One region of the Clostridium budayi genome, then DNA from elsewhere that is predicted to be linked to it. Evidence: a T-box and tRNA genes for the amino acid it is inferred to sense, from the RefSeq annotation. Region 1 holds a T-box; the other holds one or more tRNA genes.
What was found. A T-box is a leader RNA that pairs with one kind of tRNA and senses whether it is charged. The one in region 1 lies ahead of asnS (asparagine--tRNA ligase), so its partner is inferred to be a tRNA-Asn.

Region 1 (15,784 bases):
TGTGTTTGGACCACAAAAAGGAGCAACAGAAGAGATGGTGTTAGAACTTGATAAAAATTTAGAGCACTATGCAGATAAGATTAAAGAATATTTAGGCAAGGATATAAAGGATGTAGAAGGAGCTGGAGCTGCTGGAGGCCTTGGGGCTGCACTTTTAGCATTTTTAGACGGCAAACTTAAAAGAGGTATTGATATTGTAATAGAACATACTAAATTAGAAGAAAAACTAGAAGGCGCAGACTTTTTATTTACAGGTGAAGGAAGCATTGATGATCAAACTATATATGGTAAAACGCCTATGGGAGTATCTGTAGTTGCAAAAGCTAAAGGGGTAAAGTCAATTGCCTTTGGTGGAAGAGTGTTAGAAGGATCTGAAAACCTTTATGGCATAGGAATAAATGCTATATTCTCTATTACGCCTGGAGTTATAACATTAGATGAAGCACTAAAGGATGGAAGCATTAATTTAGAAAAAACTGTGGAGAATGTTGTTAGACTTTTATAAACATATCCCCATAAAAGCTTTTAATTTATGTGGAAAAGTAGAGTTTTAAAATTAAAAATGTGGATAACTATTTAAATAAAAAAGAATGAGTAAATTACTCATTCTTTTTTGTTTATTAGAAGTCTGATTGACCAGTTGTTCTTGGGAATGGTATAACGTCTCTGATGTTTGTCATTCCAGTGATGTACATGATAAGTCTTTCAAATCCAAGACCGAATCCAGCGTGCTTAGTTTCTCCGTACTTTCTAAGCTCTAAGTACCACCAGTAATCTTCTTCGTTTAAGTTAAGTTCAGCCATTCTCTTCTTAAGAACGTCAAGTCTTTCTTCTCTTTGGCTACCACCTATAATTTCTCCTATTCCAGGAACTAAAAGGTCCATAGCTGCAACTGTCTTGTTATCATCGTTCATTCTCATGTAGAATGCTTTGATATCTTTTGGATAGTCAGTTACAAATAAAGGTCTCTTGAAGTGTTCTTCTGTTAAATATCTTTCATGTTCTGTTTGAAGATCGATTCCCCATTCAACTGGGTATTCAAATTTCTTATCACAGTTCTTTAATATTTCAACAGCTTCAGTGTAAGTAACCTTAGCAAATTCTGAGTTTGCTACGTGGTTTAATCTTTCAACTAATCCTTTATCTATGAATTTGTTGAAGAATTCTATTTCTTCAGGACATTCTTTCATTACGTATTTAATTACGTAAGTAAGCATTTCTTCAGCAAGTTTCATATCATCATTTAAATCAGCAAATGATATTTCAGGTTCTACCATCCAGAATTCTGCTGCGTGTCTTGCAGTGTTTGAATTTTCAGCTCTGAATGTTGGTCCAAATGTATAAATGTTTCTAAATGCTAAAGCAAAAGTTTCTCCATTTAATTGACCTGAAACTGTAAGGTTAGTTTCTTTTCCAAAGAAGTCTTTTGAGTAGTCTACAGCACCTTCTTCTGTCATTGGTACGTTGTCTAAATCAAAAGTTGTTACTTTAAACATTTCTCCTGCACCTTCACAGTCGCTTCCAGTTAAAAGAGGAGTGTTTGTATATACAAATCCTTTATCTTGGAAGAACTTATGAATAGCGTAAGCTGCAACTGATCTTACTCTAAATACAGCTGAGAAAGCGTTACTTCTTGGTCTTAAGTGAGCTATTGTTCTTAAGTATTCAAAAGTATGTCTTTTCTTTTGTAGTGGGTAATCTGAATCTGACATACCTTCGATGATTACTTCTTTAGCTTGAATTTCAAATGGTTGTTTTGCATTTGGAGTTTCAACTAAAGTACCAACAACCTTTAATGATGAGCTTATTGGTAATTTTGATATTTCTTTAAAGTTACTTAAGTTATTGTCAAAAACAACTTGAATGTTCTTAAAGAAAGAACCATCATTGATTTCAATAAAACCAAAAGCGTTTGAAGCTCTTAAAGTTCTAATCCAACCAGTTATTGATACTTCTTTGTTTAAATACTCAGAAGTGTTTCTGTAAAGTGACTTTACTAAAATGTTTTTATCCATTAATATTACCTCCTGTAATTTATAATTATCTTTTTAGAAAATAAAAAAACCTTTCATCCCAAAAATATGGGACGAAAGGATACATTCGCGGTACCACCCAAATTGCTATAAAAATTTATAGCCAACTCAAATTTAAGCACAGTATTATGCTCAATCTAGAAGTTAACGGTCTAGATTATCCGTCTAAGTCTACTAATAAATAAAAATTTACTTTCGGTTAGAAACTCAGAGATGTTCTTCACTAATAGGCTTCGTATAAGGCTTACACCGTCCCTTACTCGCTATAACTACGTCCTAATGCTACTCTTCTCGTCACAGTTATAATGTTAATGTTATATTAAATTGATTTTACAATACTTTTTGAGCAAATGCAACACAGTTAGCATATATTGATTATATATTACTATATGTTAGGAGAGAAAGAATGTTATTTGATAAGATTATAATAAAAAAAATGAGAGAGTTAAATGAGTTAAAGGGAATGCTTTTTTATAGGGGAGGAGAATATAGAGAAGATATTATAAATGAAATTAAGTATATTGTAGGGGATTTAGAGGTATTACTTGAAGAACAAAGAGAAGAATTTAGGGCTAGAACTAAAGAATTTACTTTAGAAGAATTAGCTATGTATGATGGAAGAAATAATAGGCCTGCTTATGTAGCTATTAATGGATCAGTTTACGATGTAACAGGAGTGCAAGGATTTATGAATGGACAGCATTTTGGAGTTAAGGCTGGTACTGATGCAACTAATGATTTTATAAGATGCCACGATAATAAAAGAGAAATGTTAGGAGATCTCAGGATTGTAGGTGTTTTAAGGCAGTAAAACATAATACTATTTATTTAATATAACTGGAATTAATTTCAGTTATATTTTTTTGCAAAGTTTTACTTTAGTATTTACTATATTTAATTAATATAGCATTAATTAAAGTTTTTATGAGTATTTTGCTACATAAAATGGAACACTAAATAGGAGGTGAAATTATGAAATCGTTATGGAATGAAGACTATAATTTTAAAAAAAGAAATTCTCTACCAGGAGATATTGAAGCAGATGTTGTTATTATAGGGGCTGGAATTACCGGATTATTAATAGGTTATATGTTAAAAAAAGAAGGAATAGACCCAATTATAATAGAAGCTGATAGAATTGCAGGAGGAAATACTAAAAATACAACTGCAAAGATAACATCACAGCATGGATTAATTTATGACACTTTAATAAAAGAATTTGGAGAAGATGGAGCAACGGAATATGCAAGGGCCAATGAACTTGCTATAAAGAAATTTAAAGAAATAATTGAAAAAGAAAAAATAGACTGTGATTTTGAAGAAAAGGCAGCTTATATATATTCAAGAGACAAAGAAGATGAAATTAAAAATGAGTTTGATGCTGCAATAAGACTTGGAATTGATGCAGAACTTGTAAATGAAACTAAGCTTCCTTTTGATATTAAACTTGGATTAAAGTTTAATAATCAAGCACAGTTTAATCCAATTAAGTTTTTAAATAAGATAGCAGAAGAGCTTACTATATACGAAGATACTAGAGCTCTAGATCTTAAAGATAAAACTATAATTACTAATAGGGGAGAGATAAAAGCAAATAAAATAGTAGTTGCAACTCATTTTCCAATCTTTAATACGCCTGGATATTACTTTATGAGAATGTATCAAGATAGATCATATGTTATAGCACTAGAAAACGCTGAAGATGTTGATGGAATGTATATTGATATAGATAAGAGCACAGGAAATTCATTTAGAAATTATAAAAATTTATTATTACTAGGTGGAATTTCACAAAGGACAGGAGAAAATGAAGAGGGCGGATGCTACGAAGTTTTAAGAAAGAGAGCAAAAGAGCTTTATCCTAATGCAAAAGAAAAGTATCATTGGTCAGCACAAGATTGTATTAGTTTAGATAATCTGCCTTACATAGGAGAATATTCATTAAAAACAGATAATCTTTATGTTGCTACAGGATTTAAAAAGTGGGGAATGACAACTTCTATGGTAGCCGCAATGATAATATCAGATAAGATTTTAGGAAGAAAAAATGATTTTTCAAATATATTTTCTCCAGATAGATTTGATATGTCAGAGTCAGTTGATAGCTTACTAAAAAATACTAAAGAAACTGTAAAGAATTTTATAGCACAAATAGTTGATATACCAGACAGTAAAATAGAACATATTAAAAATGGCCATGGTGGACTTGTAGAATATAATGGTGAGAAACTTGGAGTTTATAAAGATGAAAATGGAGAGAAATATATTGTAAAAACAAAATGTACTCATTTAGGATGTCAGCTTCATTGGAATGCAGATGAATTAACTTGGGACTGTCCATGTCATGGCTCAAGGTTTGATTATAAAGGATATATAATTGATAGTCCAACAACTAAAGAACTTAACGATAAATAGATTTTTATAATAAAGTAAGACCTAGCTAATTAAGCTAGGTCTTACTTTTTGTTAAAGAGATTTATTCAACACCAGTTTCAAAAGATCTTATTAAACTTTCTGGGAATTTAAGCATAGTCATATCTTTTATTATTCTTTTTACTTCATATTCAATCTCAAATATTTGAGCTTTAACATCTCTATCTTTTTCAATATCTAAAATGCAGTAAGTTGGATTTGGACGACCTATTTTAGGTTTACCTACACTACCGTCATTAACAAAAAGCTTTTGTCCAAATTTCTTAATTGAAGGAATATGAGTATGAGCACATACTAATACATCTGCATCTAAGTTTTCCATTATAGAAGCTGTATTGTCTCCTTCTTCTAACATATATTCATTAATTTTATTTGGGCTACCATGAACAAATAAAACTTTCTTTCCTTCAAATTCTAAAGTTAAAGATGTTGGAAGTGAATTTAAATAAAATTTATTAGCCATTCTAAGCTCGTCTACAGTAAATGGAAGAGAGAATGAATTAGTTCTTGTTTCTCTTATATAAGTAAAGCTTTCATCTACAACAGATGCATCATAATTACCCTTTAAACATAAAATATTTCTTCTCTTTATCATTGCTATAACTTCATTAGGATGAGGACCGTAGCCAACTAAATCACCTAAACATATTATTGTATCAACTTTTTTATCTTCGATATCTTCAAGCACTCTCATAAGGGCATAAAGATTTCCGTGTATATCTGATATTACTGCTATTTTCATGTACATATCCTCCTAAAGGTTTTCTTAAATAATATTATATCACTCTAGAAACATGCAAAAAATAAATAATAGATTAAGTTGTTATTTATTTTCAGTATATTATAATGGTATAAAAGAATAATTTTACGGAGGGATGAATTATGAAACAAAATAGAGTACAAAGAGCAATTGAAAAGATGAAAGAAAACAATTTATCACAAATGTTAGTTTCATCATCAGATTCTTTATTTTATCTAACAGGTAAATGGTTTCATACAGGAGAAAGAATGATAGCATTACTTATAAGAGAGGATGGAAATCATAAATTAATAATAAATAAAATGTTTCCTGTAGACGAACAAATAGGATTAGATGTAGTCAGATTCGAAGACACTGATAACCCTACAGAAATTTTAGCAAAATATATTGATAAAGATAAAACTTTAGGAGTAGATAAAAAATGGCCATCTCATTTCTTAATAAGCTTAATGAAATTAAATGCGGCTAAAGATTATGAAAATGCATCTCCTATAGTTGATGATTTAAGAAGAATAAAAGATGCAGAAGAAATAGCTATAATGAAAGAAGCTTCAAGATTAAATGATGAAGCAATGGAAGAATTATGGACTAAGTTTGAAGAAGGAAAAACTGAAAACTACTATGCTGAAGTTTTAAAAGATATATATGCAAAACAAGGAGTTAATGAAGTTTCATTTACACCAATTATTGCATTTTGTCCAAATGGTGCAGATCCTCATCATGAAACAGATGATACTAAACTTAAAAAAGGTCAAAGTATTGTTATAGATATGGGAGGAGTTTATAAGGACTACTGTTCAGATATGACAAGAACTGTATTCTTTGGTGAAGAACCTTCAGAAGAGCATAAGAAGATTTATAACATAGTAAAAGAAGCTAACGAAAGAGCTATTGCTATGATAAAACCAGGAGTTAAATTTAAAGATATAGATAATGCAGCAAGAAGCTACATAACAGAGAATGGATATGGAGAATACTTCACTCATAGAACAGGACATTGCATAGGAATAGAATGTCATGATGCTGGTGATGTAAGTGGAACTAACGAAAATACTGTTGAACCTGGTATGATTTTCTCAATTGAACCTGGTGTATACTTAAAAGATAACTTTGGAGTTAGAATAGAAGATTTAGTATTAGTTACTGAAGATGGATGTGAAAGATTAAATAAAGTAACTAAGGAACTAACAGTTATAAAATAATAAATTAATATATTAGTTTATAAAATAAAAAAGTGTTTAGACTTTTGTCTAAACACTTTTTTATTTTATATATTACATTGAGAATAGTACACCTGCAATTGTACCTGTTAAACAAGTAGCAAGAGCACCACCTAATAATGCTTTGAATCCTAATTTAGCTATTAGTCCTTTTTTGTCTGGAGCTAAAGCACCTATACCACCAATTTGGATAGCAACTGAACTGATGTTAGCAAATCCACATAATGCGTAAGTAAGTATAAGTATTGTCTTAGGTTGTAGAGTACCAGCTGCGATAAACTTAGATAATTCTGAGTATGCAACGAATTCGTTAATCATAATCTTTTGACCAAGTAAGCTACCAGCAGTTGATATATCTGAAGTTGGTATACCCATTACAAATGTTAATGGTGAGAATAGCTTACCAAGTATCCATTGGAAGCTAAGTGTTGGGAATCCGAAAAATCCACCAATAGCAGCTAATATGTAGTTAAGTAATGCAATAAGTGCAACGAATGCTAAAAGCATAGCAGCAACATTTAATGCAAGACCAAGACCTTCACTAGCACCATTTGCAGCAGCTTCAACTACGTTTGAAGCAGTTTGTTCTATTTGGATATCAGTAGTATTCTTAGTTTTTGGTTCTTCTGTTTCAGGAACTAATATTTTAGCTAATATAAGTCCTGCAGGAGCAGCCATAATACTTGCAGCAAGTAAGTCACCAGCGTTAACACCCATAGCAACATATCCTGCCATAACACCACCTGCAACAGTAGCCATACCACCTACCATGATAGCCATAAGCTCTGATCTAGTCATATCCTTAATGAAAGGCTTAACTAGAAGTGGTGCTTCTGTTTGACCTAAGAAGATGTTACCAACAGCACTTAGTGTTTCAGCACCTGATGTACCAAGTAACTTACAAATGAATTTAGCTATAATCTTAACTATAAATTGCATGATTCCTAAGTAATAAAGTATTCCCATTAAAGCTGAGAAGAAAATGATAGTTGGTAGTACTTGTAGTGCGAAGATCATACCAAAAGTATTTTGATCTAGTAAGTTACCAAATAAGAAGCTTGAACCTTCTTTAGTGAAGTCAAGTAACTTAGTTATGGCGTTACTACAAAATTCAAAGAATGCTCTACCAGCTGGAACTTTTAAAATGATAAGTGCAAATATAACTTGAAGACCAAGTCCTGTTGCAACTAATCGCCAGTTGATTTTTTTTCTGTTTTCTGAGAATATTGCTGCTATTGCTAATATAGCTACAATACCAATTAATCCTATAAATCTACTCAATGTTCGTTCTCCTTTGTGTATAAAATTTAGTTGTGTGTTTGATATATATTAAAAAAATTTTTATAAATTTTTTATAATCCCTTTAGTTAAAGCCATGAAGCTTTCTTTAGCTTTGTTTGAAGTTTCAATAACTTCTTCATGGTCAAGTGGTTGGTCTAATATTCCAGCAGCCATATTAGTTAGGCATGATATACCTAAAACTTCAATGCCTGAATGTCTAGCTACAATTACTTCTGGAACAGTAGACATTCCAACTGCATCAGCACCTAATACTCTTGCCATTCTAACTTCGGCAGGAGTTTCATAAGTAGGTCCACTAAACATAGTGTAAACTCCTTCTTTTATATCTATTCCTAAATCTTTTGCAGTATCTTTTGCAGTCTTTATAAGATTAGGATTATAAGCTGCTGACATATCAAGGAATCTAGGCCCAAAGTCATCTAAATTTTTTCCAATTAAAGGATTAGCACCAGAGAAATTAATATGATCCTTTATAATCATTAAATCTCCAGGTTTAAATGATGTATTAACAGAGCCAGCCGCATTGGTAACGATTAACTTTTCAACGCCAAGCTTTTTCATTACTCTTATTGGGAAGGTAACTACACCCATTGGATAGCCTTCATAATAATGGAATCTTCCTTGCATCGCTACAACGATTTTCCCTTCAAGCTTTCCGATGACTAAACGACCTTCATGCCCTTGCACTGTTGATACTGGAAAATTAGGCAGCTCTTCATAAGGATAATATTCAGGTTCTTCTATTAAATCTGCAAGAGATCCTAAACCAGATCCTAGAATAAGTCCTATTTGAGGTTTATACTTACTTTTTTCAAGTATAAAATCTGCCGTGCTTTTCGCGGTGTTTGATAAATCCATTTTGTATCACCTCTATATTTATTTTTGACAAAAAACATTAATTAAAAAACGTTTATTATTTAAATTATAAAATAAATTCATTCAAATTAAAATACAATATATAAAAAAATATAAAATATATAAAATTTAAGCGTAATAAATAGAATAATGTCGAAATCACAATAAATGTAGTCTAATGCATATAATAGTATATACTATTGTTAGGTGGTGTGCAAAATAATATTTTTGGTAATAGTCGTTATATTTCTTATTCTGATTTTAAAGATAACAATTACACACAAGATTTCTATGCCTAAGAAAAGTGATGTAATAATAATACTGGGTTGTAATCTAAATAGTATTTTTATGACTCAAAGACTTAAAAAAGGTGAAGAACTTTATAAAAAGGATATGGGGAAATATATAATAGTTACTGGTAAGGGGAATGACCTTTTAACAGAAGGGGAAGGCATGAAAAATATACTAGCTAGTAAAGGGATAGATGAAAATATTATATTAGTCGAAAATAATGCTAAAAACACTTATGAGAATCTTAAATTCTCAAAAGACATAATGGATAGAAAAAAGTTAAGTAGCGCAATAATAGTGTCTGACTCATATCACTTAGCACGAATAAAGATGATAGCTAAAAACATTGGAATGGAAGCTATTGTCTACGGAGAACAGTGTAATTACTATAGTAAATATGAAATACGAGCAATACTTAGAGAAATACCTGCTTATATAAAAGATTTTTTTATTAGTAAGTTTAAAAAATAAAGAAGTGACTAACTTAGTCACTTCTTATTTTAATTATTTAGATAATAATTTTTCACCAACTAAAACAACATCACCAGCACCTACTGTTAATAGCATGTCTCCAGGTTCTAATATTGTTTTAACATATTGAACTGCTTCATCATGTGAATGTACATTTGTACATTTAACTCCTTTAGCTCTTATAGCATCTCCTAATTCATCTGAAGAAACAAGACCAGTATCTTTTTCTCTTGCCGCATAGATGTCCATTAATACTAATTCATCAGCTTCGTTAAATGCTTCTGTAAATTCATTGAATAAAGTTTTTGTTCTTGTGTAAGTATGTGGTTGGAATACACATATAGTTTTCTTGTGAGGTATTTTCTTAGCTGTGCTTAAAGTAGCTTTAATTTCAACTGGGTGATGAGCATAATCATCTATTACAGTGATTCCATCTATTTCACCTTTGTATTCAAATCTCTTATGAGCTCCTTTGCATTCAGCTAATCCTTCAATTATATTTTCATATGGAAGACCAAATATTAAACCAACAGCAATACTTGATAAAGCATTTAATACGTTATGCTTACCTGGCATGTTTAATTGTAGAGAGAATAAATCTTCATTGTCCTTACATACAGTAAATGAAGCACAACCTCTGTTGTTGTATTCTATATTCTTTGCAACTATATCTGCATCTTCAAATCCGTAGCTTATAGTATTACATTTTGCTTCCTTTAATATAGTAGATACATTTTCATCTCCATTATATCCTATTAAATATCCATCTTCAGGGATAAGTGTTGAGAACTTTTTAAATGTTTCTGTTATGTGATTTAAGTCTCTATAGTAATCAAGATGGTCAGCGTCTATATTTAAAATAATTCCTATGTAAGGGAAGAATTTTAAGAATGACTCTTTATATTCGCATGCTTCAGTAACGAAATATTCACTGCTTCCTATTCTATAATTACCCCCAATAACATCAAGTTCTCCTCCAACTAAAATTGTTGGATCTAAATTAGCTTTTAAAGTCATATTAGTAATCATGCTAGTAGTTGTAGTTTTACCATGAGTACCTGAAACTGCTACATTATATTTATGACCTTTCATTATAAGTCCTAAAAATTCAGCTCTATCCATTAGGTGGATATTTTTATCTTTAGCTTCAACTATTTCAGGATTATCTTGAGGAATTGCAGCTGTATATACAACTAAGTCAACATCTTGGATGTTTTCTTTTTTATGTCCTATATAAATTTCTGCCCCTTTTTCTTTTAAACTATTAGTGATATGTGATTCTTTAGAGTCAGATCCTGAAACTTTAAATCCGTTATTTAAAAGTACAGCAGCAAGACCGCTCATACTTATACCACCAATTCCAATAAAGTGAACTTTTTTATGTGTATCTTTTAAAAAATCAAATGACATGAGATCAACCCCTTTTTATTAGTTCATTTATAATTATATACATTTTTAATTAATTGAACACAATAAAAAGGTGAATATTTAAAAATTTTTTTGAAATATAATCCAAATTTAAAATTTATTTAAAAACATTTATATAATCTAAAGAATAAAAGATATTGCACTATATAAAAATATAGAATAAAATATGAATATTAAGGGCTTAAATGTAAAAAATAATTCGTAAAATAATGAATATGTAGGTGATTTTTATGGAAAAGTTAAGCAGAAATAGTAGAGTTGTTATAATAACTAAAATATTAATAGAAAATCCGAATAAAATTATTGGACTAAATAAATTTTCAGAACTATTAAACGCAGCAAAATCAACAATAAGTGAAGATATAGTTATAGTAAGAGAAGTTTTAGAAAAACTTCAAATGGGGAAGGTAGAAACAATATCAGGTGCCGCAGGTGGAATAAAGTACATTCCTGATATGAGTATATCTAAAGGAAAAGAGTTTGCAGCAAAGCTATGTGAATTATTAAAAGATGATGAAAGAGTTATTGCAGGGAATATAATCTACATGACAGATTTAATGTATAATCCTGAGATTATAAGTAATGCAGGAACACTTCTTTCTTCATGGTTTGAAAATCAAGAAGTGGATTATGTTATTACAGTTGAAACTAAAGGAATACCTCTTGCTTATGAAGTTGCTAGAAACTTAGGGGTTCAACTTGTAATTGCAAGAAGAGAAAATAAATTTACTGAAGGAACTACTATGACAATAAATTATGTTTCAGGTACAAGTGGAAGACTTCAGCAGATGTCCTTATCTAAAAAATCAATGAAGAGTAATTCAAAATGTATATTCATTGATGACTTTATGAAAGGCGGAGGAACTGCAATTGGAATAAAGGATCTTTTAAGAGAATTTGAAAGTGAATTAGTTGGTATTGGAGTTTTAGTTGATAATAAAGAAGTAGATAAGAAGTTAGTTGATGAATATGTATCAATAGTTGAATTACATTCAGTAGATAAATCTTCAATTATTGACATACGTCCATCGAAGATATTCGAATAGAAATATAATGAAAAAATGCAAAGATTACACCAAAAGTAGAAAATAAACATAATTTTTTAAATATTTCCAAATAAAAAGAGGAAATTGCCAATCTATGGAGAAATATAATATCATCAAGGCAACTGGAGGTGTAGTCAAATGCAAATCACAGACGTGAGAATTAGAAAGATAGCTACAGATGGAAAGATGAAAGCAATAGTATCTGTTACTTTTGATGATCAATTTGTAGTACATGACATTAAGGTGATCGAAGGGCAAAACGGGTTATTTATAGCAATGCCAAGTAGAAAGACACCAGATGGAGAGTTTAAGGATATAGCACATCCTATAAACACTGATTCAAGAGAAACAATTCAAAAAGCTATTCTTGAAGCATATGATAAAGCATTAACAGAAGATGTAAATGCAGAATAATCTATAAGACATAAAAATAAAAGGGAATTCCCTTTTATTTTTTTTGTCTTGCTTAAATTTAAAGGATTGCAATGCTTGAAATGAATTTGGGATTGAAATATAATAAGATAGATATATCTTATTATTGAAAAAATTAAATAATATATACTAGAAAATTAAAAAATGTATACTAATAATAAATAATTTGCATAATATGAGGTGGTAAAGTGTATAAATGTGCGTTAATACTTGCAGCTGGACAAGGTAAGAGAATAAAATCTGACATTCCAAAAGTTCTACATAAAGTATGTGGAAAAGAAATGGTCAATCATGTTATAGATAATATGAGAAAAGCTAGCATAGAAGAAATAGATGTAATTGTAGGAAAAGGTGCTGAAAGAGTAAAAGAAGGTACTAAAGATAGAAACGTATTCTATTCACTACAAGAAGAACAACTAGGAACTGGACACGCTGTTAAGTGTGCTAGTGATTTCTTAAAAGGAAAAAAAGGAACTGTAGTCATCTTTCCAGGAGATGCACCACTAACAAAGAAAGCCACTATAGAAAACTTAATGAAAGAGCATGAAGAAAATAAGAATGCTGCTACATTATTAAGTGCAATGGTAGAAGATCCAACAGGATATGGAAGAATAATAAGAGATGAACACGGAAATGTTCTAAAAATTGTAGAACACAAAGATTGTAATGAAGAAGAATTACTAGTTAATGAAATGAATGCAGCAATGTACTGCTTTGATATAGAAGAATTAGTTAATTCATTAGATAAACTTTCAAATAATAATAATCAAGGTGAATACTACCTTACTGATGTAATTGGAATCTTAAAAGAAGAAGGTAAAAAAATAGGGGCAGTAGTAACTGATTATGAAGATACAATAGGAGTTAACTCAAGAGTTCAATTAGCTGAAGCTGAAGAACTATTAAGAAATAGAATAAATAATACACATTTAGAAAATGGTGTAACTTTAATTGATCCTAAAGCAACATATATAGGAATAGATGTTGAAATCGGAAAAGATACAATAGTATATCCAGGAACAATATTAGAAGGAAATACTGTTATAGGGTCAGATTGTCTAATTATGCAAAACTGTAGAATTAAAGACAGCACTATAAATGATGGTGTAACAGTTGAATCATCAGTAATATTAGATAGTGAAATCGGAAAGAATACTACAGTTGGACCATTTGCTTATATTAGACCAGAAAGCAAAATTGGTGAAAAAGCAAGAATAGGAGATTTCGTAGAAATTAAGAAATCAACTATAGGAAATGGAACTAAGGTTTCACATTTAACTTACATTGGAGATGCTGAAGTTGGAGAAGGATGTAACTTTGGTTGTGGTACAGTCGTAGTTAATTATGATGGAAAAGTTAAAAACAAAACAATAATAGGAGATCATAGCTTTATAGGATGTAATACTAATCTAGTTTCACCAGTCGAAGTTCATGATAACACTTATATTGCAGCAGGCTCTACAATAACTAACGATGTTTTAGAGGGAGAACTTGCAGTTGCAAGAGCTAAGCAAAGAAACATTAAAGGTTGGGTAGAAAAAAAAGGCCTAAAGAAGTAGATAATTAAAATTTATATACAAAAAGAGCTAAAATTTGAGGAGGTCTTCAACAATTATGTTAAGTCATGTAAAGAATATTAAAATATTCACAGGGAATTCACACCCGGAATTAGCTGAGGAAGTAGCTAGCATACTAGGATTAGAAGTAGGTAATGCTAAAGTAGGAACTTTCAGCGATGGTGAAATATCAGTAGATATTAATGAATCTGTAAGAGGTGCTGACGTATTTATCGTACAATCAACTTGTTCACCAGTTAATAATAACTTAATGGAATTATTAATAATGATAGATGCATTTAAGAGAGCATCAGCAGGTAGAATAACAGCAGTTATGCCATACTATGGATATGCAAGACAAGATAGAAAGGCTAAATCAAGAGATCCAATAACAGCAAAGTTAGTTGCAGATCTTTTACAAGCTGCAGGAGCTGATAGAGTACTTACAATGGATCTACATGCATCACAAATACAAGGTTATTTCAATATACCAGTTGATCACTTAGTTGGATCACCAATACTTTCAAAATACTTTGTAGAAAAAGGATTAGCAGATCAAGACGATGTAGTAGTAGTTTCACCAGACCTTGGAAGTGTTACTAGAGCTAGAAAATTTGCGGATAGATTACACGCACCAATAGCTATAATAGATAAGAGAAGACCAAAAGCAAATGTATCAGAAATAATGAACATTATAGGTGATGTTGAAGGCAAGAAATGTATCTTAATAGATGATATGATAGATACAGCAGGAACTATTTCAAATGCGGCAAATGCACTTAAAGATTTAGGAGCTAAAAATGTATATGCTTGCTGTACTCATGGAGTATTATCAGGCCCAGCATTTGAAAGAATAAATAATTCAGCAATAGAAGAATTAGTAATGTTAAATACTATAAAGTTACCAGAAGGTGTAGATAAAGAAAAGTTCAAATCAATATCAGTAGCACCATTATTTGCTGAAGCAATTAAGAGAATATACGATGATGAACCAATAAGTAAATTATTCGAAGCATAATACATAGCAACAAAACCTCTAGGGAAATTTCTAGAGGTTTTTTTTATAATCTTTGGATAATGATAATTTATAGTTAATAATTTGTAACTTATTTGACGAAACTATATTAAAAAGTATAAAAAAATGATAAATTTATATTTGTTAGTTAACATGAATAATACAAAATTAACAATATTTAAAAAATACGGAGGTGCCGTTATGGAAGGCGTTTTAGGTAAGGTATTAATAGTTGATGATGATGAAAATATTTGCGAAGTTATAAATATGTACGTTAAAAGTGCAGGATATGATACAAGAGTTGCTCACAATGGAAAAGAAGCAGAAGAACAATTCTTAGATTATAAACCAGACATAGTATTATTAGATGTAATGATTCCAAACATAGATGGAATAGATGTTTTAAAATGGATAAGAAAAGAAGGTACAACTCCTGTAATAATGCTTACTGCAAAAGGAGATACATTCGATAAAGTATTAGCATTAGAACTTGGAGCAGACGATTACATAGTTAAACCATTTGAACCAAAGGAATTACTTGCAAGAGTTAAAGCTGTAATGAGAAGATACACAGCTGATAATACAAATAAAGAAGTAATCCAATACAATGATTTAACAATAGATGCAAATTCATATAGAGTAATTTATAAGAATAATGAAGTAAAAATGCCACCTAAAGAATTCGAACTATTATATTACCTAGCATGTAATAAAAATAGAGTATTCACAAGAGAACAGTTACTATGTGAAGTTTGGGGATATGATTATCCAGGAGACTCAAGAACTGTTGACGTTCACGTTAAGAGATTAAGAGAAAAACTTCATTCAGGAGACACATGGCAAATAGAAACTGTTTGGGGGGTAGGCTACAAATTCGAGGTGAAATAGATGAAGAAAAATAGCTTAGCATATAGGCTTATAATTACATTCACTTTAATTTTA
Region 2 (15,784 bases), 290 kb from region 1:
CTATTGGATGTTAGTCTAAGCGTTTAGGGAGTTAGAGTAGGCAAATCCGCTTTAACAATCCTGAGGCGTGATGGGGAAGGTTCCACGGAACCGAAGTATCTGATTCCATGCTTCCAAGAAAAGCATCTAGAGAGAGAAGTAGTGCCCGTACCGCAAACCGACACAGGTAGATGAGGAGAGAATCCTAAGGCCGGCGGAAGAATTGCAGTTAAGGAACTAGGCAAATTGACCCCGTAACTTCGGGAGAAGGGGTGCCTACGAGAGTAGGTCGCAGAGAATAGGCCCAAGCAACTGTTTAGCAAAAACACAGGTCTCTGCTAAAGCGAAAGCTGATGTATAGGGGCTGACGCCTGCCCGGTGCTGGAAGGTTAAGGGGAACACTTAGCGTAAGCGAAGGTGTGAACTTAAGCCCCAGTAAACGGCGGCCGTAACTATAACGGTCCTAAGGTAGCGAAATTCCTTGTCAGGTAAGTTCTGACCCGCACGAATGGCGTAATGACTTGGGCACTGTCTCAACTGCAAATCCGGCGAAGTTGTAGTGCGAGTGAAGATGCTCGCTACCCGCGATTGGACGGAAAGACCCCGTAGAGCTTTACTGTAGCTTAGCATTGAATTTCGGTATTATCTGTACAGGATAGGTGGGAGACTGGGAAATTAGGACGTCAGTCCTAATGGAGTCGTCCTTGGGATACCACCCTGATATTACTGGAATTCTAACTGGACGCCATGAATCTGGTGACAGGACATTGTTAGGTGGGCAGTTTGACTGGGGCGGTCGCCTCCTAAAAAGTAACGGAGGCGCCCAAAGGTTCCCTCAGAACGGTCGGAAATCGTTCGTAGAGTGCAAAGGCAGAAGGGAGCCTGACTGCGACACCCACAAGTGGAGCAGGGACGAAAGTCGGGCTTAGTGATCCGGTGGTACCTCGTGGGAGGGCCATCGCTCAACGGATAAAAGCTACCTCGGGGATAACAGGCTGATCTCCCCCAAGAGTTCACATCGACGGGGAGGTTTGGCACCTCGATGTCGGCTCGTCGCATCCTGGGGCTGAAGTAGGTCCCAAGGGTTGGGCTGTTCGCCCATTAAAGCGGCACGCGAGCTGGGTTCAGAACGTCGTGAGACAGTTCGGTCCCTATCCGTCGCGGGCGTAGGAAATTTGAGAGGAGCTGTCCTTAGTACGAGAGGACCGGGATGGACTGACCTCTGGTGTACCAGTTGTTCTGCCAAGAGCATAGCTGGGTAGCTAAGTCGGGAAGGGATAAACGCTGAAAGCATCTAAGCGTGAAGCCCACCTCAAGATGAGATTTCCCATAGCATAAGCTAGTAAGACCCCTTGAAGAACACAAGGTTGATAGGTCAGAGGTGTAAGCATGGTAACATGTTCAGCTGACTGATACTAATAGGTCGAGGGCTTGACCAATAAAAACAGACGATCAACAAAAATTCATATGCAATTTTCAGAGAACATAAAATCTGAATAAAATATTCCGCGATAGCTCAATGGTGGAGCATTCGGCTGTTAACCGACAGGTTGGAGGTTCGAGTCCTCTTCGCGGAGCCATTTTTTTTATAAGCTAATAATAGCTTATTTTTTTTTGCGTTAAGAAATTATTACTCTTTTGTAATAAATATTAAGCTATTTGTAATACCAAAAATTTATAAATATATTATTATATAGATATAGACTTAATAGGAGGATAGGCGATAATGAAAAATAAAAAGGGGAAAGTACATAATTACAATATGAATGTTAGAAGAAATTTTGAAAGACAACAAAAGGGTCGCAGAAAAAAAGTTGTTGCATTAGTTGGACTAGTTATAGTTTTAATAATTGGGGGATTTGGAATTTATTCTGCGGTATCATCAAATGGAGAAAATAAAGAAGCTACAGCTTCTCAAAGTTCTTCTTCTCAAAAACCTGGACAAGCTGAAAATAATAATAATTCTGTTAACACTGAAGCAAGTAAATTAGATAATTCAGGATACATACCACTTAAAGATGATAAAAATGCAGATGATGCTAAAGTAGTTGCAGAACGTTTATCAGGTCTTTTAAAAGGAAAATTACATTATCCTGTTAGAGATGATGGGAAAAAGGTTGTCTATTTAACTTTTGATGATGGACCATCAACAACTAATACACCAGAAGTATTAGATATATTAAAAAAATATGATGTTAAAGCAACATTCTTTGTTATGGGAAAAAGTCTTGCAGATCATCCAGGTGCAAAAGAATTATTAAAGAGAGAAGCAAGAGAAGGACATGCTATAGCAAATCATAGTTATAGTCACAAATACGAATATTTATATCCAAATAGAGTTATAAATATTAATAATTTTATGGAAGAGTACAATAAAACAAATGATTTAATGAAAGAAATATTAGGAAAAGATTTCTCAACAAGAACTGTTAGATTTCCAGGTGGATATTGGTCTTGGAATGGTAGAGAGAATGCTAGACCAGTTCTTGATAAGAATGGAATAGAAATAGTTGAATGGAATGCGTTAAATGGAGATGCAGAAGGTTCAGGAAAGAGCACGCCAGAACAGTTAGTTGCAAAAACTAAGAAAACTGTTGAAGCTTTAGGACCAAATGCAGACAATGTTGTTTTCTTAATGCATGATACTTATAATAAAGAAAATACAGTAAAAGCATTACCACAAATAATTGAATACTTTAAGAGCAAAGGATTTGAATTTAGAACAATGAAATAATATTTCTATTATTAATAATTAAAATTATGGATTATAATATAAAGAAGAAGCTTAATATTTAAGCTTCTTTTTTAGAATGAATAAAGAGAGGTGTTATAGTTTTGGCTAAAATATTATTAGTAGAAGATGAAGTTAGTATAAGAGGTTTCTTAAAAATAAACTTAGCGAGAAATGATTTTGAGATAATAGAAGCAAGCAATGGTGAAGATGGTATAAGTAAGGCTATGGTTGAAAAGCCTGATGTAGCTATATTAGATGTTATGTTACCTGGAATAGATGGATTTCAAGTATGTAATAAATTAAGAAGCGAATTTCCTAATATGGGTATTATAATGCTCACAGCAAAAGGGCAAGATATGGACAAAATAATGGGATTAGAATATGGAGCAGATGATTATATAGTTAAACCATTTAATCCATTAGAAGTAGTACTTAGAATAAAAGCATTACTTAGAAGATTAGAAAATAATACAGAAAACAAATTAAATGAATTAGTAAATGGACCATTTGTTATAAATTTATATTCACAAAAAATAACTAAAAATAATGTAGAAATTGAATTAACCCCTAAAGAATATTTAATAATGAAGACATTTATAGAAAATCCTAATAAGGCTTTTTCAAGAGATGAGCTTTTAAATAAAGTATGGGGATACAATTATTTTGGGGATCCTAAAATAATTGATGTAAATATTAGAAGACTTAGATCTAAAATAGAGGAAAATGCCTCAACACCACAATTTATTGAAACAGTATGGGGTATTGGATATAGATGGAAAGGTTAGAATATGAAAAGTATAAAGACTAGGATAATAAGAAACTTTATAACAGTAATTCTTTCAACAATAATTATATTAGACGTATTATTAATAGCCTTTGTAAGGCAATATTATTATGATAATACTCAAACTATATTAACTAATCAAATAGACTTAGCAAATAATTTTTATAATAGATATTATTCAACATCATCATTAGTATGGAATGTTTATGATAATGTTGATGCATTTTGGAATCAAACGACAGCACAAGTTCAAATATTTGATGATAAGGGAAAGCTACTTATGGACTCAATAGCTGCTAGTGAAGTATCATTAGATAACAATATAGAAATAAAAAAAGCATTAAAAGGTGAGTCAAGTACTTGGGTTGGGAAGGTCTCTTATTCGGATTACAAAGTAATGGCTGTAACTAAACCTTTAGAAGTTAATGGAAAGATAGTTGGTGTAATTAGATTTATTACATCACTTAAGACTATCGATGAATCAATTAGGTCCATAACAACATTTTTCATAGGAATATCTATAGGAGTTTTAGTTATAGGTGTTATATTAAGTTTACTTATGGCAAAGAAAATAGTTAATCCTATTTTAAAGCTTAAAGATACAGCTGAAAAAATGGCAAATGGTGATTTAAATCAAAGAAGTAATTTTACAACTAAAGACGAAATCGGTCAGCTTGCAGATACTTTAGATTATATGGCAGAAGAACTTGCAGAGAGAGAACAGATGAAAAACGATTTTATATCATCTATATCTCATGAATTAAGAACACCTCTTACAGCTATAAAAGGATGGGTTATTACATTAAATGATGAGAATACTGATAGAGAAACATTAAAGTTAGGTTTTAATATAATCGAAAAAGAAACAGATAGATTATCAAATATGGTGGAAGAATTATTAGATTTCTCAAGACTTATAAATAATAAGATAACTTTAAATAAAGTAAGAATGAGTGTAGACAAATTCTCAGACTATATAGAACTTTATATGACACCAAGAGCTGAAAGAGAAAATATAAACTTCTATGTTTATAATAATACAAAGAATTGTGTTGTTTTAATGGATTTAGATAGAATGAAACAAGTTTTAATTAATGTCTTAGATAATTCATTTAAATTTACTAGTGAACAGGGAAATATAGATGTTACTTTTAATGAGACAGAAAAAGATTTAATAATAAACATAAAAGATAATGGATGTGGGATACATGAAGATGAACTAGAAAGGGTTAAAGAAAAATTCTATAAAGGAAGCAATGCAAACTCTAATGCGGGAATTGGTCTTTCAATTGCAGACGAAATAGTAAGGCTTCATGGAGGAGAATTAAAAGTAAAAAGTACAGTAAATGTTGGAACTGAAATAATAATTAATATTCCTAAATCAAAGGGGTTGAAACAAATAGATGAGAAGTAAGATAGTGATATTTATATTTATGATTATTACCTTATTTTCTCTTACTGGTTGCGGAGGTTCTGATACTAACGAGATTATTGAAATAAAATCACCAACAAATAATCATTTAGCAATAGAGGGAAAATGGGAAATAACAGATTATAAAGTGCTAGATAAAAATATTTATCCAGCAAAAGATTTAAAGAATTTAAAAGGTAAAGTTATTGATATAGGAGAAAAAAATATAAACATAGATGGAAAAGCTTATAATAAAGTATCCTATAAATTAAAGGTTGCAGAATCTGATTACTATATATCATATCAATCAGACTTTAAAATAAAAGATCTAAATTTAGATAAAGATGAGGTCAATGTTATTGTAGCAAGTGATAAAGATAATGCTGTATTAGATTTTTTTAATATAAGTGATAGTAAAAGCTATGTCTATTATCAAGGTGTGTTTTTAACAGTTAAGAAAGTTGGAAGTGTAGATGAGGATACATTTATACAAAGTAAATATATTGAATCAAAAGACAATAATGCTATAAAAAGTGAAGATAAAGGTGTTTATATAGGTTTAAAGCAGCCTAGAAAATTACAAGAAGATGGAACATATTCAGATGAAAAGTATAGAACACTATGGGTTAGTTATAAAGATAATAAGTATCAAGATATTGAAACTGCAAATGGTATAATATTCCCAAGGATGAGTGGAATATGGACTCTTCAAAAAAAGGTTAAAACAGATAAAGGTAAGCACCAGGAATATTTTGTAGCAAATACTATAGATAGAAAAACAAAAGAAGAGGCTGTGAATATAAAAAGTGATAGCAATATATATAGAAATATTAATTTCATAGGAAACAATTATATTGCAACTGAAGTATACGAAGGTAATAATTTTAAAAATAATTTTCCGCAATATGAAGTGTTACCAGTTGATAATTTGTATGTAGAAAAAGGTTTAGTAATTCAAGATATATACCCTAAAGATGTTAATTCAATATATAAAAGTGATTACGAGAGAGTATATTCTAACTTTACAAATGCTCAAAAACAAAGTCATAAAAGATATATAGATTATAGTAATTTTACATTAAAACGAGAAACAGGTAAGTGGATACTACAAGGAAAAATTTCACCACTTAATAAGAATAATAGATCATATGATTATACGTTATCTATAAAACCAAATGATAACTTAGTTAAATATGATGCATTAATGATACCTTGGAGTACACTTAGAAATGAAATACCATTTATAAAAGATGCATATACATCTCCAGATGGTAGAATGCTTATTGTTATTTTAGAAGATGAGCTTTTAGTCTATGAAATAAATGGAACTAATATTTCCGAGAAGCCAGTAGAAAGAATTAAATTAAAAGATGGTGAACAAGTAATAATGGCTGAATGGTGCGAGAGAGATTATGTTGATCTTTGGGATGTATTTTTTAAAGAGTTTCAAAAGGAAGTTAATTAAGGAGTGATTAAATGTTATCAAAAGATGTTATAGGTAAAGTCTTATCTAAATGTATGATTACAGGAGGAGACTTTGCAGAAATATATGAAGAAGATTCAATAAGTAATTCAATAGGAATTTTAGATAATAAAGTTGAAAATGCCTTAGGTGGAAGAAGTTATGGGGTTGGTATTAGAATTTTTAAAGGGCTTAAGAGTGTATATGCATATACAAATAATAATTCATTAGAAAGTCTTTTAGACACTGCATATAAAGCTGCATTAGCACTTGGTTCATTAAAAGAAGAAAAAGAGATATTTTTAAATGATAAAATAATAGTTCCAAATAATCATACTATACAATACTACCCAGCGGACATAGAGTATAGTAAAAAAATTGGAGTAATGAAAAATGCATATAAAAGTGCAAAAGAATATAGTAGTGATATAACAAAAGTAAGTGTTAGCTACAGTGATAAAGATCAGAAGATATTAATTGCTAATACTGATGGACTTATAGTTCAAGATAGAAGAGTTAGAACAAGACTTGGTATAAGTGCTGTTGCATCAAAAGATGGAGAAAATCAAATGGGATTTGAAGGCCCAGGACGTTCAATGGGATTTGAAATGTTTAATGAAATTGACCCAGCATTTTATGGATTAGAAGCTGCAAAAACAGCAGTTACTATGCTACATGCTAAAGAATGTCCTGCAGGTAGAATGCCAGTTATAATTGATAATGGCTTTGGTGGAGTATTATTCCATGAAGCTTGTGGTCATTCATTAGAAGCAACAGCTGTTGCAAAAGGTAATTCAGAATTTGCAGATAAAATTGGTCAGCAAATAGCATCAACTAAAGTTACTGCAATTGATGATGGAACTATTAAAAATGCATGGGGTTCTATTAACATAGATGATGAGGGAACTAAATCAGCTAAAAATGTATTAATTGAAAATGGTATTCTTAAAGGATATATGATTGATAAATTAAATGGTAGAAGAATGGGTATGAAGCCTACAGGAAGTGCTAGAAGACAAAGTTATAAATTTGCTCCAACTTCTAGAATGACAAACACATATATAGCAGCTGGTACTGATAAGAGCGAAGATATAATAAAATCAGTACAAGATGGATTATATGCTAAAAAACTTGGTGGTGGCTCTGTAAATCCAGTAACAGGTGAATTTAATTTCGCAGTTGCAGAAGGATATTTAGTTAAAAATGGAGTGATTGTAGAGCCAGTAAGAGGGGCTAGCCTTATAGGAAAAGGTAGCGAAATTTTAATGGATATAGATATGGTTTCAGATAATTTAAGCCAAGCACAAGGAATGTGTGGTTCATCTTCAGGTAGTATTCCAGTTAATGTTGGTCAGCCAATGATTAGAGTTAAAGAAATGACTGTAGGTGGAAGATAGGAGGAAATATAATGGAATTTAAAGAGTTTAAAGATAAGTTATTTGAAGAAGCTTATAAAAAAGGCTTAAAAGAATTCGAAATATATTATTCAGATAAAGAAAGTTTAAGTATAAATATATATAAAGAAGAAGTAGAAAAATATAACTTAACAAAATCTTCAGGTGTATCTTTTAGGGCAATGGTTGATGGAAAGATGGGTTATTCATATACAGAGATAATTGATGAATATTCAATACCAATGTTAATCAATAATGTAATACAATCAGCTAAATCAATAGAAGATGATGATATACAATTTATATATGAAGGAGATAAAGACTACGAATATGTAAATAATTATCATAAAGAACTTGAAAATATAGATCCACAACAGTTAATAAATTTAGCATTAAATATGGAAAAGGAATGTAAAGTAATTTCTGACAAAGTTACTAACTTTATAGGCTGTGGAATAAGCTATGTAAATGTAAAGTATGGAATTATAAATTCAAAAGGATTAGACCTTAGTGATAAATCAAATCTTTTAACAGCATATGTTGTACCTGTTCTTGATATAGAAGGTAAAAAGTATGATGGATTTGGTTATGGAGTAGCTAAAAAGGTGACTGATATAGTTCCACATAAAATTGCGAAGCAAGCTATAGATGAAGCACTGGAGAAGGTAGGAAGTAAAATAGCACCTTCTAATAAATATAAGACAATTATAAGAAATGAAGCTATGGTATCATTACTTCAAGCTTTCTGGTCAGTATTTGATGGTGATTCAGCGCAAAAGGGTATATCACTTTTAAAAGATAAAGAAGGAGAAATGATTGCATCTTCTAAAGTAACAATTATAGATAATCCTCTTTTAGAAGATGGATTAGCATCAGTTGCTTTTGATGATGAAGGAGTTAAGACATTCAAAAAAGAATTAGTTAAAGATGGAGAACTTAAGACATTACTTCATAATTTAAAAACAGCTAATAAAGCTAATATTAAATCAACAGGAAGTGGATTTAAGGCTTCATATGCATCACCAGTTGCAGTTGGTCCTACAAACTTCTATATAGAAAAAGGAAATAAAGAATTAAATGATCTTATAGAAGAGGTTAAAGAAGGAGTTATCATAACTGAATTTTCAGGACTTCATGCAGGAGCTAACTCAATAACTGGAGATTTCTCATTAGCTGCAAAAGGCTTTATGATAGAAGATGGTAAGAAGTCATACCCAATTGAGCAAATAACCGTTGCAGGAAACTTCTTTACTCTTTTAAAGGATATAGAAGACGTATGTACAGATATTAAATTCCCAATGAGTAGTTTTGGTTCACCATCTGTATTAGTAAAAGAGTTATCAGTAGCAGGTAAATAAAATATTTATAATATATATGAGAACTTTAATGTGTTTTGAAGTTCTCATTTCTTTTTGTTTGTATTAATAAATTTATAATAACTAAATGGTATAATATAAAAACTAAAAGGTATAATATTAAAAAATAACACGTAAAAGAAGGTTTTTATATGAATATGGTAGATATAATATTTCATATAGCTATAAGTATTACCGATAAATTTGGATATATAGGAATATTGTTAGTTATGTTATTAGATTATTCTTGTATTCCAATTCCAACAGAAGTAATAATACCACTTATAGGATGTGGAGTTTCTGATGGAGAGTATGGATTTTTATATGCAATTCTCTTTGCATCAATTGGAGGTACAATAGGAGCTTTAATTAGTTATACAATTGGAAGCTATGGAGGAAATATAGTTATAAAATGGATAGAAGGAAAATTTAAAGCAAGTAAAAAAGGTTTTGATGTTTTGCATAAATTATTTGATAAGTATGGAAGGGCAGCAGTATTTTTAGGAAGAATATTACCACTAACACGTATATATGTATCCTTCTTTGCAGGAGCTGAAAGAATTAATAAAATTCAATATACTATTTTTTCAGCAATTGGAATTTTTTTATGGACAACTGCAATGGTAACAGTAGGTTTTTATGTTGGAGATAATATTGAGTTAATATCTTATTTTATAACAAAATACTCAATTATTATTACAATAATTGTAGCTATAGGAATAACTATATTCATTATATTAAAAAAGAGAAAGAACAAGGCTATTTAAATTGCCTCATTCTTTCTCTTTTATTATAGGCTTTAATATCTAATTACATATTATTTAGTTTTTACTCATATTGAAGTAATCTGCACGAATCATTTTATCAGACATTTCAAGAGTTCCTTCAATAAGTTTCTTATCTTTATCTGAAAGAGCCTTTAAGTCTCCAACAAGTCTTCCATTAGTAAGAATAGCGTAATTTCTATTAGTATTTAGAAGATTTCTACCTAAAGCAGTATTTTCATATTCTTTTGATGGAACACCAAGAGAATATAATAATGTTGGCATAATGTCAATTTGACCACCTACTGTTTCGAAAGTTTTACCTATATCAGTGTTTTTATTATACATTATAAGAGGTATTCTAGGATTTCCGTTATCTGAATACCAATCTTCTTTCTTAGATAAACTATCTATAGAATGTTGATAGTATTTATGAACACCAGTATGGTCACCTTCAATTGCTATTAGAGTATTATCTAATAGGTGAGCTTTATCAAGAAGCTCTAGGAAATATCCTATTTGAGCATCTGTGTAATGAATACTTTGGAAGTATCCTCCAAGTTCACTATTGTCTAATTCAGGATCAAGCTTAAGCTTTCTCATATCCTTTGGTAGGTCAAATGGACCATGGCTTGTTAATGTTACATTAAATGAATAGAATGGTTGCTTTAATTTTTCAAGCATAGGAACAACTTGTTTAAAGTATGTTCTATCACTTAATCCCATTCCAACTATCTCATCAGGATTAAATGAGTGGAAGTCAGTAAATGTTTGGAATCCGATTCCAGTTAACCCTTGTTTATAGTTCCAGAATGATCCTTTATCAGGATGTATTGCAATTGTACTATATCCGTTATGCTCTAAAATTAATGGCATTGAGTTATAAGCTCTATTTGGATATCTAAAGAATGTTGATCCTCTTCTTAATGGTAGCATTGATGTATTTACCATTAAATCTGAATCAGAGCTTGTACCTTCATTAACTTGTTCATAGATATTAGGGAAATAAATACCTTTCTTTATTAAGCTATCTAGAACTGGAGTTATTTTTTGTCCATTAATCTCATGACCAATAAGGAAGCTCTCAAGAGATTCAACTTGTATTACTATAAGGTTCTTACCTTTAAATTCACCAAAATATTTATTATTAGATAAGTTTTCGTTTTTAAACTTATAGTAATCATTTATTTGAGTTTTGTCTTCTGAAGTTAATTCATAAGGCTTAGAATCCTTAATTACATTTATTATGTCCATTATATGATATCCAGTTGATGAGAAGTATTGAACTGTATTAGTTGGATCATAGTTCTCAAATAGATATGCATTTTTTACATCTTTGTTATGTAATACGTAAATATTAAATGGTACATAAGCAATAAAAATTATTGGAATTATAAATGTTAATAAGAATGTTTTAATAGCTCTTCTTTGAACCTTAACATATGATTTTCTTGTAAAGAAAACATAAACCCCCATAATTACAAAGTCTAGTAAAAATAATATATCATATGGACTAAACATTGACATTATGCTACCTGAAAGATTATCAAGATTCGCAGTTTGAGTTAAAATAAGTACTGAAGGGACCGTTAAAAATCCTCTAAAGTAAGTTATATCTGTTAAAATTAATGCTGTTATTAAAGCATCAATTATAAATAGATAAATAACTCTTCCTCTTCCTTTAAAAAGTAATGCGAAACTTAAAAAAACTAGTGCAAATGCGTAATAATAATCTAAGAAATATCTAGCACTAGCAAATCCAGATGAAAGGTTTAATTGATAAGGATTAGTATTTGTTACGAAACATTGAAATAATATTCCTTTAAACACTATTGAAAATAGAGGAATTAAAAACAATATAATCCTGAAAACGGTATCTTTGTCTAAACGATTTTTTAGACTTACTAAGAAATTTTTCATAAGTTCCCCCCTAAGTAATATAAATAATCAATTTAAATTATAGTATATACACTTTAAAATCGCAACAAATAGGGGGTGGAAAGTATGGATAGTGTTATAATATATAGGTAAATAAAGAAAAGATAGAAAAATACATTTTCAATAATTAAAACAATTGATAAAATTAAGTAATATAACTTTTTAAATAAATGGAAAGCACATAAAAGTTATAGTTCCAAAATCATAGGGTAAGGGAGTGCATAAATAATGAAAAAATACGATTTAGTAGTTGTTGGTGGTGGAATAGCAGGTATGACAGCTATTTTAGAAGCATTAAAAAATGGAATAACTAATGTACTTTTAATAGAAAGAGAAGAGGAACTTGGGGGAATAATTAATCAATGCATTCATAACGGATTTGGGAGAGCATACTTAGAAGAAGAGATTACAGGACCTGAGTTTATTGAATTTATTAAAATAAGATTATCAAAATATGAGTTTGATATTAAAAATAAAACTAATGTACTTAAAATTTCAGAAGATAAAGTAATAACTTATGTTAATGAAAAAGAAGGAATAAAAGATATAAAAGCAGGATGTATAATATTAGCTACAGGATGTCGAGAGAGATATACTGGAAATATATCTATTCCAACAAGTAAGTATACTGGAATATTTACAATAGGTAATGCTCATAGATTTATAAATCTTGAAGGAATATTACCTGGAAAAAATCCAGTAATAGTAGCAAATAATAAGTGGGCTTTAATTTTAGCTAGAAGATTAGAAATTGAAGGTGGAAAAGTTGAAGCACTTGTTGTAAATGAAGAAAGTGGATTTGTACTTAATAAAGAATGTAGAGAAATAATAGAAGATTTTGATATAAACGTTATAGAGAGAGGAAAAATATTAGAACTTCAAGGAAGCAAGAGAGTAAATAACGTTAAATTATTAGATGTTGAAACAGATGAGATAAAAAATATAAAATGTGACTCTGTATTTTTATCAGTAGGTTATTATCCAGAGCTTGGGATAGTTAAAGAATTGAACTTAGAACTTAATGAAGTAGATAATACTTTAAATCTTAAAGAGTATGAAACTTCAGTAGACGGAATATTTGCATGTGGTAACGTAATATATGGAAATTCATGTATGGATTTTGAGGATGTAGATGGAACTGATGCAGGTAAATTTGCATCAAAATACATCCAAAATAGAATTAATTATTAAATTATTTCCTTTTTTATTTAAATGTATACCATCTAAGAATATCTTTTCATTTATATGATTTTTAGTTAACTTATAAAGATCAACATATTTGAAAGGATATTTTTTATTAAGTGAAATAATTTTCTCTCTTAATATAGGAAGACCTTCGTCACATTGTTTATAATGTTCTGATTCCATAAATAACTTTTCAGCCATATCTTTTATAATTATAGGGGGAATACCGACTATTATATTAGCTCCGCATTCTAAACCTTCTTTAATTAAGAGACTAATGTTACCTATAATATAATCAACATTTCTACCACTTAATAAATCATTTGTTCCACCCATAATAAATATAGTTTTAGGATTATTACTAATTACATCTTTATAATATCGTGTTAGCATAGAAGAAGTAGTATCACCATTTATTCCTTTATTTAAAACAGTATAATCTTTTAAAGCTTCTTTTAATTTATAGCTCCAAGATTCTTTTTTAGGAACACCATATCCAAAAGTTAAGCTATCACCTAATAAAACAATGCAGTTTTCTTTTGAATCCATTAAAACACCTTCTTTTATATTAAAATAATTTATTAAAGCAATTCTTACATATTAATGTTTTACCTTTATTTGCTTTTATATAATCCTTCGCTGAAACTTTTTTATTGCATATTTCACAAACATCACTAGAAGTTTCTTTTTTTATTTCTTTAGGTTTTAGTTCAGTTGTAGTTTTAGATTTTTTTATAGGATTATAAGTTTTTTTCTCTAATTGTTTTTCACGCTTTTTAATTGAATAAGAAACTTCAAACTCGCTATTTGGATATAATTCAAGTTCAAACCTTGGATTTTCTTTATCATAGTATTCTTCTGTAAATATTTTTACAATTTGGGCATCATTAATAATAAGTCCGCTTTTTTCAATACCATCAAATATACTTTTTGTAATATTTATTGTATCAGGATGTCTTTTTTCACTTTTATAATAAACTTTTAATATAGCAATTAAACTTTCAGTAAAAACAATACCTGGATTTTGAACTCTTGCAGTATATGCTATTTCTTGCTCATAAAGAGCATATCTATCATGATATTGTCCTGAGTTGTAAGGAAGTATAGCTCTTCCATCTTTATTATGTAATTTAAAATTAGATTTTGTTATAGGAGATCCTTTAACAATAACTTTTGCATAAGATGACATAAAAATTCTCCTTTTATATATTTATTTACATTTATTGAAATATAAATTTACTGAAATTATATAGCTTAAAATATATAATTTAAATATACATTATTAAAAAATACTTAACAAGTGGACGTTTAATTGATAATGAATTTGTAATGAAGTATAATTACAAATAGTTGATTTTATACTAAATTTATATAGAAGAGGTATTTTAAATGGATAGAAAATTAATTTTAGCAATTGAATCAAGCTGTGATGAAACATCAGCTGCTGTTGTGTTAAATGGAAGAGAAGTTTTATCTAATATAATAGCTTCACAGATAGATACTCATACTAAATTTGGAGGAGTAGTTCCAGAAGTTGCATCAAGAATGCATATAGAAGTAATTGATGGAGTAGTTAAAGAAGCATTAAAAGAAGCTAACGTAACTTTAGATGATATAGATGCAATAGGGGTTACTTATGGCCCAGGACTTGTTGGAGCTTTATTAGTTGGTCTTCAATATGCTAAAGGGCTTGCAATGGCGTCAAAGAAACCATTAATAGGGGTTAATCATATAGAAGGACATATATCAGCAAATTACATACAAACTAAGGATTTAAAACCACCTTTTGTTTCACTTGTAGTTTCAGGAGGACATACTTTCATAGTTCACGTAAAAGATTATGGAGTTTATGAAGTAATAGGTCAAACTAGAGATGATGCTGCAGGGGAAGCATATGATAAAGTAGCTAGAGCTATAGGTCTTGGATATCCAGGTGGACCTAAAGTTGATAAGTTAGCTAAAGAAGGAAATAAACATGCAATTGAGTTCCCAAGAGCTAAATTCCATGACGAAACATTAGACTTCTCATTTAGTGGTGTTAAATCAGCTGTATTAAATTATTTAAATAAAGCTAAAATGAAAGATATTGAAGTAAACAAGGCTGACGTTGCTGCATCATTCCAATATGCAGTTGTTGAAGTTTTAAAAGATAATGTATTTAAGACATGCGAAAAGAAAAAACTAGATAAGATAGCTATAGCAGGAGGAGTTGCTTCAAATTCAGCACTTAGAGAAGCTTTAATGACAGAAGGTGAAAAGAGAGGAATAAAGATTCTATTCCCAGCACCAATATTATGTACAGATAATGCAGCAATGATTGGAAGTGCAGCATATTTTAAATTAATAAAAGGTGAAGAATCATCATTAGATTTAAATGCTAAACCAAATTTAAAGCTATAGTATGACAGGGGGATGAATATGAGATTATTACCTGAATCTAACAGCTTACATAAAGTTGATATGAAAGAAAAAGTACCTAGAATGACATTATTTAAAAGAATAGTAATAGCTATTTTAATCGTTATTGGAGTTGGGATGGTGTTCCAATGGGGATATAATTTTTATTCTGGGGAAAAAGCTAATCAAAGAATGGATTATACAAGAGTAAATGAAAAGAAACTAGAGTATAAGACAGGCGGAAGTGGCGATTTTACAGTTATATTTGATGGAACAACTGGAGCTAGTGCAGATGAATGGAAAGATCTAGCTAGTGAAGTTAGTAAAGAACTTGGAGTAAAAACTTTTATATATAATAGAAGAGGCTATGGATTAAGTGAT

Region 2: it has a tRNA-Asn gene. The T-box ahead of asnS (asparagine--tRNA ligase) is inferred to sense a tRNA for this amino acid. The anticodon was not compared.

The regions. Positions count from the first base shown of each region.
Region 1 is NZ_AP042456.1:2,997,790-3,013,573, reverse strand. It holds gene ACZ5TJ_RS14680 (glycerate kinase family protein) at 1-505, shown strand, start outside; gene asnS (asparagine--tRNA ligase) at 621-2,015, opposite strand; T-box leader at 2,080-2,340, opposite strand; gene ACZ5TJ_RS14670 (cytochrome b5 domain-containing protein) at 2,440-2,844, shown strand; gene ACZ5TJ_RS14665 (FAD-dependent oxidoreductase) at 3,006-4,448, shown strand; gene ACZ5TJ_RS14660 (metallophosphoesterase family protein) at 4,510-5,208, opposite strand; gene ACZ5TJ_RS14655 (M24 family metallopeptidase) at 5,349-6,428, shown strand; gene ACZ5TJ_RS14650 (NupC/NupG family nucleoside CNT transporter) at 6,501-7,727, opposite strand; gene ACZ5TJ_RS14645 (purine-nucleoside phosphorylase) at 7,788-8,606, opposite strand; gene ACZ5TJ_RS14640 (YdcF family protein) at 8,895-9,365, shown strand; gene murC (UDP-N-acetylmuramate--L-alanine ligase) at 9,399-10,775, opposite strand; gene purR (pur operon repressor) at 11,024-11,839, shown strand; gene spoVG (septation regulator SpoVG) at 11,978-12,253, shown strand; gene glmU (bifunctional UDP-N-acetylglucosamine diphosphorylase/glucosamine-1-phosphate N-acetyltransferase GlmU) at 12,460-13,830, shown strand; gene ACZ5TJ_RS14615 (ribose-phosphate diphosphokinase) at 13,886-14,845, shown strand; gene ACZ5TJ_RS14610 (response regulator transcription factor) at 15,044-15,730, shown strand; gene ACZ5TJ_RS14605 (sensor histidine kinase) at 15,731-15,784, shown strand, end outside.
Region 2 is NZ_AP042456.1:2,703,908-2,719,691, reverse strand. It holds rRNA gene ACZ5TJ_RS13085 (23S ribosomal RNA) at 1-1,418, shown strand, start outside; tRNA gene ACZ5TJ_RS13080 (tRNA-Asn) at 1,485-1,559, shown strand; gene ACZ5TJ_RS13075 (polysaccharide deacetylase family protein) at 1,706-2,713, shown strand; gene ACZ5TJ_RS13070 (response regulator transcription factor) at 2,815-3,498, shown strand; gene ACZ5TJ_RS13065 (sensor histidine kinase) at 3,502-4,911, shown strand; gene ACZ5TJ_RS13060 (hypothetical protein) at 4,901-6,373, shown strand; gene ACZ5TJ_RS13055 (TldD/PmbA family protein) at 6,385-7,767, shown strand; gene ACZ5TJ_RS13050 (TldD/PmbA family protein) at 7,779-9,122, shown strand; gene ACZ5TJ_RS13045 (DedA family protein) at 9,272-9,886, shown strand; gene ACZ5TJ_RS13040 (LTA synthase family protein) at 9,941-11,803, opposite strand; gene ACZ5TJ_RS13035 (NAD(P)/FAD-dependent oxidoreductase) at 12,050-13,012, shown strand; gene ACZ5TJ_RS13030 (GDSL-type esterase/lipase family protein) at 12,980-13,555, opposite strand; gene ACZ5TJ_RS13025 (RusA family crossover junction endodeoxyribonuclease) at 13,575-14,195, opposite strand; gene tsaD (tRNA (adenosine(37)-N6)-threonylcarbamoyltransferase complex transferase subunit TsaD) at 14,396-15,406, shown strand; gene ACZ5TJ_RS13015 (alpha/beta hydrolase) at 15,425-15,784, shown strand, end outside.